DNA from 2 places in the Bacillus sp. z14 (2026) genome. Region 1 is predicted to be linked to the other one. Evidence: riboswitches for the same ligand, from Rfam matches in the RefSeq annotation. Region 1 holds a riboswitch; the other holds the start of a gene.
The links. A riboswitch is a leader RNA that binds a small molecule or an ion and turns the genes downstream of it on or off. The one in region 1 is predicted to bind cobalamin.

Region 1 (7,560 bases):
TATGTTTATAATTCACTGGTTGGCGATCATCCAAGTGTTCATATAAATAAAAAAGATATCGTTTCAAAGACACCTTTTGTAGATCGTGCTTCCGTACTGTTAAATACGAGCTTCACAGGGGAACACTGCTTTACGGGCACTTCCTCTGGTTCTAGAATGAATTTGATGAATCTATTGTTATCCTTTCAGGTTATTCATGAAGCCTACAGCAATGGGAGTAAATCAATCGGTTATGCAACCCCTTATCGTGCGCAGGCACAATTGATGGAAACATTAATTAAAGATCTATATGAGGAAGAGAACGGCCTGCATGATATATTGGCTGCCACTGTCCATCGTTTCCAGGGAAGTGAACGGGAAGTAATGGTATTTGATAGTGTAGATAGTTATCCGCAAAATCGGGCAGGGATGCTTTTAACGGGCAGGGAAAGTGAACGGCTGTTAAATGTTGCAATTACCAGAACAAAAGGGAAACTGATTCATGTCAGCGATGTGGAGTTTATAGAATCAAAAGTTTCGCATACAAAAACTCTTCATCAGCTCGTTCAATATCAAATGAAACGGAATCAAATGGTCAATATGGATCAAATAGGCAAATGGATTGCCAACCATCATCCAAAATTACAATGGATTTATGCAAGAAATTTGGAAGGGTTCTATCAGGATTTAAAAAAAGCCCAATCTTCCATTATCCTTTCCTTGCCAAATTCCAGTGTGTTATCATCGGATTTTGTTCAAAGAGTGAAGACGAGGAACTCAAGAACAAGACTGATGATGTATTCTCCAGATTCCCATTCCTATTTGGATCCGGATATCCATCTTCAGAATGGGCCAAGCTTCACATTTGTCATCCTTGACCAAAAAGTATTGTGGTTGGGGGTTCCTCTTGAAGCCAATAAACGTGTTCATCCGCCATACATTGGAATTCGATTGGAATCCGAAGCATTTATCAATCAATTTCTCCAGCAATTGCCTAAATAAATTGTCGGAATTTTAGTTGCTATTTTCACATATAAGATTTATAATTCTATATGTTGTTATCATTTTATATCTAAAATACTATATATTGATTTTAACGTGTTTAAGGTGTCGTATTACGACTTAATAGGGAATCCGGTTAAAATCCGGAACTGTACCCGCAACTGTAAATGCTGATGAAATAAGTAAACCACTGTAGAGAAATCTATGGGAAGGACTTAGAGTAAAGCGAAGCATGAGTCAGGAGACCTGCCTTTTTCACTGGTTTGCCTTTATCGGGAGCAATGAGGGTGGAACGGATGAAATAGCAATATTGAACAGTTCAATCTTGTTATTATTTCTTTTCCCATTGCTTATTTTTAGGCAATGGGATTTTTTGCGTGGAGGGAACAGACGTTTTTAATCGATTTATCGGCAAACAATAAGGGGGAAATTAGTATGGCAGTATCTTACGAATCAAACTATGCAAGTCTGGAAGTCATAAATTTAAAAAGCATAGAAACATACATAAAGGAATGTGTTAGTTCCTATACATCTATTTATTCAGCAGAGGAATACTTAGAAAAAATCAAGACAGCACTTGAGTATAAGTCTGACTATAGCAAGAAAGAGTTGGTGAATTTACTGGTACTAAGCGCCGTAGAGCGTATCTCTGCTGATGAGCCTGATTGGACATTTGTGGCGGCAACTATTTATTTAGACCAGTTATATGATAAAGCTTCAAAAAGCCGGGGATATGATTTAACACACAAATATGGGAGCTTTCATCAGCTTGTTGAACTATTGACTGATATGGGGATTTATAATCCAGCATTGTTAAATGAATATACGGAAGACGAAATCAATGAACTCGAAGCAGTCATCGATTCATCAAAAGATCAGTTGTTTACGTATATTGGCATTCGGACGCTGGCAGATCGCTATTTAGCCAAATCTCATCATGGAAGCTTATATGAACTTCCTCAGGAACGGTTTATGATTATTGCCATGACATTAATGATGAATGAGCCTAAAGAACAGCGAATCAAATTAATAAGAGAAGCATATTGGGCCTTATCCAATCTATATATGACGGTGGCAACTCCTACGCTTGCTAATGCTGGGAAAAGCTATGGCCAATTATCCAGTTGTTTTATCGATACTGTTGATGATAGTTTGCAAGGTATCTATGATTCAAACACCGATATTGCCAATCTATCTAAAAATGGCGGAGGAATAGGTGTTTATTTAGGGAAAATTAGAGCGCGAGGCAGTGATATTAAAGGATTTAAGGGTGTTTCCTCAGGAGTTATACCATGGATGAAGCAATTAAATAATACCGCCGTCAGTGTGGACCAACTGGGCCAAAGACAGGGTGCCATTGCAGTTTATCTGGATGTTTGGCATAAGGATATATTTGCCTTCCTCGAAGCGCGTTTAAATAATGGGGATGAACGTTTTCGAACGCATGATTTATTTACTGGTGTTTGCATTCCGGATTTATTTATGGAAATGGTCAAGGAGCGGGGTACCTGGTATTTATTTGATCCGCATGAAGTAAGAAAAGTAATGGGATATTCTCTTGAAGATTATTTTGATGAAGAAGCAGGGGATGGCCAATTCAGACAAAAATATACTGAATGTATCAATCATCCGCAGCTTTCCAAAAAAGAAATACCTGCCATTGAAGTGTTTAAGGCGATCATGATTTCTCAGCTTGAAACAGGAACACCTTATATGTTTTATCGGGATACGGTCAACCGCTCTAATGCTAATCGCCATAAAGGAATGATATATTGCAGTAATTTATGTACGGAAATTATGCAAAATCAAAGTGCTACCAAAGTTATTGAACAAAGAACCGAGGATGGGAAAATTATTATTGAAAAAACACCGGGTGACTTTGTTGTATGTAATCTTTCGTCTATCTCCCTTGCCAAAGCTGTAAAGGAAGATGTCCTTGAACGCTTAATTAAGATACAGGTGAGAATGCTTGATAATGTCATTGATTTAAATAATATCCCGGTCATTCAGGCAAATATAACGAATAAAAATTATCGTGCTATAGGACTTGGGACATTTGGCTGGCATCATTTATTAGCACTTGAGGGCATTGCCTGGGAATCAGAGAAAGCCGTTGAGTACTGTAACCGATTATACGAAAAAATCGCTTATTTAACGATTAAATCAAGTGTGGATTTAGCTGGTGAAAAAGGTGCTTACCCATTTTTTGAAGGATCTGATTGGGAGACCGGATCTTATTTTGACCAAAGAGGCTATGATTCAGATGCTTGGAGTCAATTGAAAAATAGAGTGCATACATCCGGAATTCGAAATGGCTATCTTATGGCCGTAGCACCAAATTCTTCAACTGCGATTATTGCCGGTTCTACATCCGGAATTGATCCAATTTTCAGAAGGGAATATTCCGAAGAGAAGAAGAATTACCGTATTCCAGTGACTGCACCTGACTTGAATCTGGAGACAATGTGGTATTATAAATCCGTTTATTTAATTGACCAAAAATGGAGCATTCTCCAAAATGCACGTCGTCAAAAACATATCGACCAAGGAATCTCGTTTAATTTGTATGTCCGTAATGATATTAAAGCACGTGATTTATTAGACTTGCATCTGCTTGCATGGGAGACCGGATTAAAAACAACATACTATGTACGTTCTACTTCAAGCGCTGTTATAGAAGAATGCGAAAGCTGCCAATAAGGATGGGGGAAATATAATGGATACAAAAACAATAGTGGAAAAACGTAAATTAGTCGATCGGGTAGCACCGAATAGTCTAACGGGTATTATTAATGGCAGAAATTCAAATATTTTAAATTGGGATGATGTGCGCTATCCATGGGCATATCCTAAATATAAAGTAATGCTATCTAATTTTTGGACGCCTTTTGAAATTAATATGGTGAATGATGCGAAACAATTTCCAAATCTTTCAGAAATTGAACAAGAATCCTTTCTAAAAATTATAGGCTTGTTGGCATTGCTTGATAGTATCCAGTCTGACTATGCCAGTAAAGTCGCCGACTATCTGACCGATTCATCTCTGAATGCATTGATGATTATGCTGGCGCAGCAAGAAGTCATTCATAACCATTCCTACTCCTATGTATTGTCAAGTATTGTCCAGAAAAGCAAGCAAGATGAAGTTTTTGAATATTGGAGAACTGAAGAGATTTTGCGTAAACGAAATGATTTTATTACTGATGGCTATCGGGATTTCACAGAAAACCCAACAATTGAAAATCTGCTTAAATCGATTATCTATGATGTAATCCTAGAAGGGCTCTTCTTTTACTCAGGCTTTGCTTTCTTTTATAATTTGGCCAGAAACCAAAAGATGGTGGCAACTTCAACGATGATTAATTATATAAATCGAGACGAGCAGATCCATGTTGGGCTGTTTGAGAAGATTTTTAAAGAAATATTGGCTGAACATCCTGAAACAAATACAGAAGAATTGAAAAATTTTGCGATTGAAACCTTCCGAACTGCTGCAGAGCTTGAGATTGAATGGGGTTATAAAGTTATAGGAAATAAAATCGAGGGAATTACGATGGCTGAGCTCGAACAATATATCCAGTTTATGGCTAATAAGCGTTGCAATCAATTGGGGTATGGAAGATCTCCGTTTCCAGAGGTTCCGAACAAAAATCCATTAAGATGGATTGTTGCCTATCAGGAAGTGGATTTAGGCAAGACGGATTTCTTTGAGCAGAAATCAAGACAATATACAAAAACAACAGATACCAATGGATTTGATGAACTGTAAATGTAAAAAGACGCCATTACGGCGTCTTTTTGCTTGAAGGCATCCTTACCAGCGGTGAGCTTTCGCATTGCTCCTCAAAATGATATTGGTTTGGGACATTGCAGTATGTCCGTTAACCTGTGATTTTGAGCGCTTCCGCCTTGTCCAGTTATGGTGAAAAAGAGAAGAGTGTGGATCTAAATGATTCCGATAACTCATTGCTTATCACCCCATCAGTAGGATACGTTCTGATGTCCCTTTTGAGGACATCAAGTATAGGATATACAAAATGAGTGCCTTTTAATCTCGGGAAAAGTTCACGAATTATTTTCTATATTATGATAAAATATATATAATATGGATATTGATGGTGGATAATTATGCGAAATTTGGAATATGAACAATAATAACGGAGAAATCTATGCCGCGGTCTCCCATTTTGACAGAATGATTTATAAAATCATCTGTTAAAGGGGAAAATACGATGAAATAGCACTGAAAGAAGTCCGGAAGAATGATATGACTGTTGTTTATAGTCAAGAAGCCTATCCAATCCAACGTTTTATGATGTTGGTACTTTTATATCTAAAAGCCATTCCCTGGAAAGTACCGAGTTTTGAGTTGGATCATTAATTGGATGTATGATATATAATCCACCAGATTATTCAGGCGGATGGGTACTTTGATGTAACACATCATCGATTTATCCTTATTGCGGAACCTGTATAAGTAAATGTGTTATTGAATAAAAGTCGGGCTTTCTTATAGTTTGTTTTCTGCTTATGAGCCAGCACTTCTTTCAGATAAAATTTGTCCAAAAGAAAGATTGCTGTTTCTAATTTTCGTAAAATTAAAGTTAGCATATTTATCTGAAACATCAATTTTTACAGATATGTTATAGTAGCTTAGTGATTGATTTTAATTTATTGGCAGAAATCCATACAGAAACATTCCTCGATATTGTCAAGAAAGATCAGCTTGTTCTCTTTTCAATTTCTTCACCATGTAAAATACACTCTCCCGCAAAATGATAACTAACATCTAAAGAGGTATGTTATATTTTTTTAAAACTATATTAATTTAGGAAATTTAACTCATATTATACTTGTAGCAGCCAGCCTTAAATAGATACTTTTGGTCTTTAATTAATGTGTCAGTTGGCTTATTATAAATGGTATTGGTCTTTCATAGTATATATGGTAGACCTATTATAATTTGGAAAATGTTTGAAAAGTGAGCACGTGATAAATATATAGATATCTAGCACTCTAAAGAATCAGTTTGTACTAATAGGAGGAAGTATAAAGTTGTTTAAAGAATTTTCCATCTCGCGGACATCATGTCTTGGCAAATCCCCGATTTATCAGGCAACCATCACAAGTGAAGGGCATGTAAGTTGGCAGGGTGAGAAGTATGTTTCATATATAGGCGTTAAGAACTTTACGGTTTCTAAGCAAAGAGTTAAAAAAATTGAAGATCTCTTGCTATCATTTGATTACAAAAACTTCATTTATAATACTACTGCACAAATTGTGCCGGATAGCCCGACTTGTGTTACCCGATTGGTATATCAATTTGGCGAACATAAGACAGTGGTACATGATTTGGGTGACGAGGATGCTGCTTGTGATAATAGTAAGCATACATTGAAAAAATTGGATGCCTTTGAAAGAAAAATGGAAGAATTATTGGGATTAAAGAATTTAATTAAACAACCTCTCTATCTCTTCCATATTAAAAGAAAGTCGAACTCACATGAGGAATATGTAATATCCAGCTCCAATCAAGCTGATGCATTTCAAATGATTAATGTGAATGAGGCTAATTATCATAACTGGCAGATTGATAAGTTAGGAAAAGATAGTACAGGTCGTATACATCCATATATCATTATGAGCTCGGAGCGCTAAAACATTTGATTATGAGAAATAGTCGATGAATTGGAGTTTTTTTATTAATTTTAAGTTTGCTACTTGCAGGTTCTCTATTTGAGGAGTACAATTAATTTTATTAATTATTCTGACAATTTAAAGGGGACATCACATGGATACTCAACTAATTTCTATCACAAAAACCAATTATAAAAAAGAAAAGCCCAATCCTGAAACACTTGGCTTCGGAAGAATTTTTACGGATCATATGTTTATTATGGATTATGATGAAGAATTGGGTGGGTGGCATGATCCGAGGATTATTCCCTATCAACCTATTACACTTGAGCCTTCCTGCATGACTTTTCACTATGGACAAACGGTTTTTGAAGGGCTAAAAGCATATCGTACTCACGATAATCGGGTTTTTCTGTTTAGACCGGAAAAGAATTTTGAACGGATGAACAAATCTAATGATCGTTTATGCATCCCCCATATAGATGAGTCGTTTGTTATCAAGGCATTGGAAATCCTAATCGATATTGATCGTGAATGGATTCCGGACCGGGAAGGTACTTCTTTATACGTACGGCCGTTTATTATTGCAACAGAACCTTATTTGGGTGTTGCACCGTCCAAGCATTATCAGTTCATAATCATTTTGTCACCAGTGGGAGCGTATTATAAAGAGGGAATCAATCCCGTTCGAATTGGTGTTGAGAAAGATTACGTACGATCTGTAAAGGGCGGTACAGGGATGGCCAAAACAGGCGGTAATTATTCATCCAGTCTTAAAGCACAGGAATTGGCAGAAGCACTTGGCTGTTCACAGGTGCTTTGGCTTGATGGAATTGAGAAAAAGTATATCGAAGAAGTCGGAAGCATGAACGTCTTCTTTAAAATAAATGGTGAGGTTGTCACGCCTGCATTAAACGGCAGTGTATTGGATGGTGTGACTCG
Region 2 (7,560 bases), on a different contig from region 1:
TAAAGCTGCCATGTTTAAATCATGGAGGATGGCGACAATCGTCAGCCCATTTTGAAGCTGGAGCCTCTTTAATAAATTTAACAATTCGATTGTATGCTTTACATCCAGATGATTTGTAGGTTCATCGAGAAACAGGAGCTTTGGCTGCTGGGCCAAAGCCTTTGCTAAAAGGACACGTTGCTTTTCCCCTCCGCTTAATGACGAAAAGTATGTATACTTAAATTTCAGCGTGTTTGTCTGAGCAAGACACTCATCAACAATTGCGTAATCCTCACTACGGTAATGATTAAAAAATCCCTTCTCCTGATAAGGATACCTGCCTAATAGTACGATTTCTTCCACCGTAAAATCTATACCCACCATATGTTCCTGACTTAACACGGCAGCAATTTTAGCCAATTCTCCGGTTTTATAGGATGAGGTCCTTTTCCCATTAATGATTGAAGTCCCTTCTTTATATTCCATTTTTCCCAATATACTTTTAATCAATGTCGTCTTACCGCTTCCATTTGGACCAAGAAGAGCAAAAAATTCTCCGCTCTCAACCTTAATAGAAAAGTCCTGAAGCACTTGCTTATTTTTATGATAGCCTGCACTGAGGCTCTCTACGGTTAACATGTCAAATTCCTTCTTTTTATGCGTTCTTTAATCAGTAAGATTGTAAATACAGGTGCACCGATTAAGGCAGTAATGACACCGATTGGTAATTCCTGCGGGTTGATAATCGTACGTGCAATCAAGTCAGCCAATACGAGATATCCACCTCCAATAATCATGGATAATGGCAGTAAGTGGCGATGATCAGCACCAGCAAGAAGGCGAACAAGATGTGGAATAACCAGTCCAACAAAGCCAATAGCTCCTGATACGGCAACTGCTGCACCCGTTAATAGTCCAGCCCCGATAATAATGATTATTTTCTTTCGTTTCACATCGATACCATTATATTGAGCGGATTGATCTCCAAGAGCCATCCCATTTAGTTCACGATAATGATATAAAATTATGGAAGCTCCTATAATAAAAAAGGGAATCAATATACTGACGTGTCCCCAATTTTTCATAGCCACACTGCCCATCAGCCAGTTTAATACCTCCCTCATTTGATCTCCTGAGGATAGCGCAATGATAAGTGAGACCACAGCGCCAATGAATGAATTCATAATTATACCGGCTAAAATAATGGTCTCATTTGCATAGGTAACACTAGCTGCCTTTGTAATACCAAATACAATAAACAAGGTTATAAAACTAAACACGATTGCAACAAGCGGCAATGTGAACTGACCAAAAAGAGCAAATTCGATATTAAAGAATAGAACAATCACTGCCCCAACCGATGCACCGGAAGAAATTCCAATAGTATATGGATCAGCGAGTGGATTTTGCAAAAGCCCCTGAAAGGCAGCACCGGCAAGTGCCAGTGAGGCACCCACAAATAAAGCGATTAATACCCGGGGTAATCGTATATTCCAAATAATCATTTCTATATTTTTTGGACCGGTATAGAAGGATTCCTGGCCGGTCACGTTCTTCAAGAGAATCCCAAGAATATCTTTAAATGACATGTCCACGCTGCCTATAAACAGGCCGAGCAACGCAGCGAGCAGCAAAAACAGGATACTCCCAAAATAAATACCGGTTGTTCTATTTTTATTATTCATAACTTATACTTCAATTCCTCTTTACTCCTGGCGGCGAACCTCGGATTATTCATGCACTTTAAAACAAGATTATAAGCTACAACACATAAAAAATCCTTAGCTCAGGATGGTATTGAGCTAAGGATTCACTTTTTCACGCCTGTGAATACAATAAGCCTACTTTTCCCTCCGAAAAATAAGTACTAAAACTCTAAAAGCAGGTTTCCTGGCTTTTACTAAATCAGACTTGTGATTTAGTAAGTACAGTAGCGGGGGCTGCAACGGATTTGAACCGTTTTCCCTTTTACCCTCGTGTACCGAGGCACTTTTAAAGTGATTTATTAGATTTTATTCTTATTCTAATAGATTGATTGACTAATGGCAAATCCACTATTATTTCAACAGTTCTTTGGCAATTAATCTGAAGGAGTTTTCTTTAGCCTCGTATGAATGGGTGATTGTCACAAGCATAATTTCATCTGTAAAGAAGCGTTCACTCAGCTCTCTAATTTTTTCTCCAATCATTTTAGGAGAACCGATAATCATCTTGCTTCTGTTGTAATCAATCCGAGCTTTCTCAAACTGCGATAATGACATTTCATGAATTTCTTTTGGGTGAGGTGTTCCCTCTCTTATAATTCCCTGTGAAAGAAACAGCATCGATAAATCCAATGAACCAGCCAGATATTCTGCCTCTTCGTCCGATTCCGCACAAACTGTAAATACAGTAACCATACCTGATGGATTCTGTACTAACTCTGTAGGTCGAAATGCTTCATGGTAATGCTTCATATTTTCTTCAGCATATTCACTGTTAATAAACAAAGCAAAATTATAGGGTATACCCTTATGAGCTGCAAGAGCTGCGCTAGATGAACTAGATCCAAGCATCCACAATTCCGGCGGAGATGTAATGGTAGGTGTCGCCGATAACCCATATAGAGGATGCAATTCCGGTATTTGATCATAGAGATACCAGGATAACTCATCTACCTGGTCAGGAAAACGATGCAGTTCCTGTACTCTCCCCTCCTGCAACGCTCGCGTTGCTCTTGGCATCCCTCCAGGAGCCCTGCCGATTCCCAAATCTATTCTTCCTGGAGCTAAACCAGATAATACTCTGAAGTTTTCAGCTACTTTATAAGCACTGTAGTGAGGCAGCATAACACCGCCTGTTCCAACTCTTATTTTATCTGTTTGAGCAGCAATCCATGTTGCCAATATCTCAGGCGAAGATCCTGCCAAGCCTTGACTATCATGATGCTCGCTGACCCAAAATCTTGAGTATCCCCACTCCTCAGCCAATTTTGCCAGTTTGACCGTATTAGCAAGTGCCTGCTCTGAAGGCTCTCCAACAGAGCGCGGTGACTGGTCTAGAATACTTAATTTCACCATTCTGCTCCATCCCCTTAGTATTGAATGCTAGACTCGCCTATTCTTTTTCATTCTCTTAAACGCATGATACAGCTTACTATTCCAATAAAAGAAATACGCTGAACGGCCACCCAGGCTTAACATTTTTTTAGTATATTGCTTAACCGACAACTGGTCTTTCACCTTGGAATCGGCTAGATAAATACCCAATAATCCCTGGTTAATCATGCTGTGGAACTTGCTGTCCGGTATTTTTGTGACATCTAAATTGGCTTTTTCAACAAAATAACAAAGTCTATCAATCAGTTGCTCTTCCGTTTCGTAATAAAAACAGAAATTTAAATCGTCGCCTTGGCGATCCTCCTCCTGATCAATAAAATAGTCCAACATAATATGCAATCCTTGCACATAAGGAAAATAAGATTCATATATGTCTTTCCCCAAATGTTCAGTAAAATTATCACGCACTGCATATGAAACTAAACAAAAGATGCCCAGAGTAGATCCTGCACAAGCACTGAATTCATACCATGACAAACCTTCTGGAAGCTGCTGTTTATTTTCATTGAACCAGGTTTCTAATCTATGTACCCGTTCTTCCCACGTAACATGCTTATGTATTTGTAAATCACAATAAAAGGTGCAAAGCTTTTTCAAATAAGGCTCGATATGTTCGTAATGCACCATATTTGAAAGAACAGATTGACAGGTTTTTACTAACTCGACTAAATACCCGCCATCTTCCTGCTCCTCTCTGAGTTCATAATAATTTCTCGTCAAGGCCTCCGGATTAAGAGCATCCTTCATTGATTGATGCAATAGCGTAAAATCATTAGGATCAAGTGAGGTACTGCGGTCACATAGATTATCAAGATAATCACTGATGGTTTGATACGCAACAATAAATCGAATGACATCATCTTTTTTTTCACCTGCTGCGAGAGCTAATATAGAACCACCCTCGCAATGGAAAGTTTTGTGGGCAATACTGGATAAGGCCTGTGTACGCAGCTCTTCATTAGGGATTTTTTCTGCCTTTGCCTGCCAACTCGCGAGTTCCCGATGAACAACCGGAAATACATTTCTGTATACATTCTTTACTAAGCTGATATCACTAGTGGGTAATTTCATTTGTGTCCCATCTCCTAACCCCTTAAACGATATACCCTATATTGCGCAATCTCGCTTCAATAAAGCTCTTTGCATATAGAAATACATCTTCTCTCTCTGGCTCATTAAATATTTCATGATACAGCTTAGGCCATTCTTTATAATGCTTTTCGGATGCCGGAAAGTAGTTAAACCATTCTCTAACCATAGCCTTGTCCACTATTTTGTCGTCCCCTGCCTGCATAACAAGAACAGGAATATCCGGGAAATCCTCATCAAAATCAAAGGCATCCTTCATAGCTGAAATTAATTCACGATACCATCTGACTGATACACTTGTGATGTAGAGTGAATCGTTCAAATCAAATTCAATAACTTCTGGATTTCTCGTTGCCATTTCAACCGTTAATCCTGAAGGTTTTTTATATGTAGGATAAACAAGATTTAAAACCTTTGACATGGATTCAAGTAATTTTGGAGGGTGAATTAATGTTCCAAAGCATGGTGAAGATAGGATAATACCCGCTAAATTATATTCTTTAAGTTGAAGCATGTTAATGATGATGAGTCCTCCCATGCTATGACCCAGCATGAATACTGGCAAACCAAATGTATAAGCCTCGTTCACCCATGAATCAACCTCATCAATATAATCCTCAAATGAGTCAATATGCCCTCGATTTGCACGTGAAGTCATTCCCTGACCTGGCAAATCTCCAATAATTACGTGATACCCTTCTGATAGCCATCTTTCAATTAACCATTTATATCTGCCTGAATGCTCCATGGCGCCGTGAACAATCACGATTACACCATAGGCTTTCCCCTCAGCTTCCCACTTTTTCATAGATGAACTCCTCCTGTATGATGTTTAGCTTTATTTTATTTACACTGTACCGCTTTATATGTACACTTTTATTAACTATCTATTTTACAGTAGAAAACGGAGGTTTTGTAATGAAATTATATCAATATATAGATAAAATTCCTTCTATCGATCAAACTGCTTATTTAGCAGATCATGTAGTTGTCAGCGGTGATGTCACAATCGGTGAAAATTCAAGTGTTTGGTTTAACACAGTCATTAGAGGTGATGTCGCTCCTGTGATTATCGGTAAAAATGTTAATATTCAAGATAACTCAGTCCTCCATCAAAGTCCCAACAACCCATTGGTACTGGAAGATAATGTGACGATAGGCCATCAAGTCATTCTCCATAGTTGCCATGTGAAGAAAAATGCTTTGATTGGGATGGGCTCCATTATTCTTGACGGAGCTGAAATAGGAGAAGGTGCCTTCATCGGTGCAGGCAGTTTAGTATCTCAAGGTAAAAAAATCCCACCAAACACACTCGCTTTCGGCAGACCTGCTAAAGTAATTCGTGAATTAACAGATGATGATCGTAAAGACATGGAAAGAATAAATAAGGAATACGCAGAAAAAGCACGCTATTATTCAAGTATACAACCTTTAAAAGAGAATAACTAATTATCATTCCTCATTAGGGTATACTCTTTATTGTATACCCATTCCCTTTATTATTTAGCTATAAATGATACACCTTTTTAAAATCAATTTCAGGAGTAGGATTATGAATACTTTCATTTTGATTTTCATGTTATTTGGTATCATTTCAATCATTTTGGTCCTATGGCGTCAATATCAGCCACTATCTATTTTGATTGTTATCTCTTTGATAGGCACTTTCCTGTATACAGGCTGGAAGGTCTATAACTCAAATTACTCCTTTGCTCATCAAATTAATAATATGATTGATAAGTCAGTAAGCTTAACAACTTCTATTACCAAAGATAATCGACCTGCAAAACCTCCTGCCAAAGATAAAGTACTTCTTGATGTGCCAATCGTTAAACAGCTGCCCGAGCTCCCAAGAGGATGTGAAGTAACCAGCCTGGCTATGCTTCTTCAATATTCCGGATTGGATGCTGATAAATTAAAACTTGCCCAGCAAATAAAAAAAAATCCAGCTAAAATAAAAAAAATAAATGGTGAAATCCATTACGGTGATCCTAATGATGGATTTATTGGAGATATGTATTCAACTAATAAACCTGGCCTCGGAGTGTATCATAAGCCTATAAAAAAACTTGCTGAGCATTATATGCCTGGCAAAATAATCGATTTTACCAATGGAGATTTCAACCAAATCAAAAAGTATCTCTCAACCAATCGGCCCGTCTGGGTTATCATAAATACAGCCTATGAAAAACTGGATCCATCCTATTTCCATACTTGGAAAACACCAAATGGGAAAATATCGATTACTTATAAGGAGCATTCTGTCGTAGTAACGGGATATGATCAGCATTATATTTATTTTAACGATCCCTTAACAGGAATTAAAAATAAAAAAGCACCCTCCGCTGATTTTGAAAAAGCGTGGGTGCAAATGGGAAAACAGGCTATAACCTATAAAGATTAATGGATTGGGTCACTTATCATATCCTTTTCAGCTAATGCCTGGAAAGGATATTTTTCTTCGACATATACAGAGTACCATATCATAAATACCAATACAGTCCATAGTTTACGGCTATTATCCGCTTTACCTGTAACATGATTATTGAACAGATTCATAATGACTTGCTTATCCAGCAAATGATCTGTTTGGCTTTCTTTTATTATTGTAATCGCCCATTCATACATTTCATTTTTTAACCAATGACGGATAGGGACTGGAAAACCAAGTTTCTTACGATTTAATACATGGTCAGGAATGATTCCCTCTGCAGCTTTTCTAAGTATATATTTGGTCGTTCCATGAGCAGTTTTTAAATCAGTTGGAATTCCGGATGCCACCTCAAATACTTTTTTATCAAGGAATGGCACTCGAAGCTCAAGAGAATGTGCCATCGTCATCTTATCAGCTTTTACTAATATATCTCCGCGCAGCCATGTATGAATATCAATATACTGCATTCTGCTCACATCATCATATTCGGGTGTTTCTGCGTAGAACGGATGTGTTATCGTAGTATAATCCAGCTTTGATTTATATAATTTGAATAATTGCCCCTTCTCTTCCTCCATAAACATCTTGGCATTTCCAAGATAGCGTTCTTCAATCGGCGTACAGCCGCGCTCTATAAAACTTTTGCCTTTTACCCCTTCAGGCATCATGGCAGCAATTCTTTTTAGCGCTCTTTTCATAAGTACAGGAATTTTATTAAACATGGCTAAGGATTGAGGCTCACGGTAAATATTGTATCCTCCGAATAATTCATCCGCTCCTTCACCTGACAGAACAACCGTTACATGCTTTTGCGCTTCCCTTGCCACGAAATATAAAGGAACACAAGCGGGGTCTGCCAACGGGTCATCCATATGCCACATAATTTTCGGCAGTTCCCTCATATATTCCTGCGGCGATATAATATAGCTGATATTCTCTACCCCAAGCTTGTCAGCTGTT

Region 2: another riboswitch for cobalamin. It lies ahead of AC4G3O_RS16190 (FecCD family ABC transporter permease); the one in region 1 lies ahead of AC4G3O_RS01320 (ribonucleoside-diphosphate reductase subunit alpha).

The regions. Positions count from the first base shown of each region.
Region 1 covers NZ_JBZFQK010000001.1:292,177-299,736, reverse strand. The annotation lists gene AC4G3O_RS01325 (DEAD/DEAH box helicase) at 1-981, shown strand, start outside; cobalamin riboswitch at 1,068-1,249, shown strand; gene AC4G3O_RS01320 (ribonucleoside-diphosphate reductase subunit alpha) at 1,417-3,681, shown strand; gene AC4G3O_RS01315 (ribonucleotide-diphosphate reductase subunit beta) at 3,698-4,750, shown strand; gene AC4G3O_RS01310 (YpzG family protein) at 4,796-4,948, opposite strand; gene AC4G3O_RS01305 (DUF6438 domain-containing protein) at 6,037-6,639, shown strand; gene AC4G3O_RS01300 (branched-chain amino acid aminotransferase) at 6,773-7,560, shown strand, end outside.
Region 2 covers NZ_JBZFQK010000005.1:218,299-225,858, forward strand. The annotation lists gene AC4G3O_RS16185 (ABC transporter ATP-binding protein) at 1-618, opposite strand, end outside; gene AC4G3O_RS16190 (FecCD family ABC transporter permease) at 612-1,664, opposite strand; cobalamin riboswitch at 1,843-1,988, opposite strand; gene AC4G3O_RS16195 (LLM class flavin-dependent oxidoreductase) at 2,037-3,038, opposite strand; gene AC4G3O_RS16200 (tetraprenyl-beta-curcumene synthase family protein) at 3,066-4,148, opposite strand; gene AC4G3O_RS16205 (alpha/beta hydrolase) at 4,171-4,974, opposite strand; gene AC4G3O_RS16210 (gamma carbonic anhydrase) at 5,085-5,615, shown strand; gene AC4G3O_RS16215 (C39 family peptidase) at 5,719-6,570, shown strand; gene asnB (asparagine synthase (glutamine-hydrolyzing)) at 6,567-7,560, opposite strand, start outside.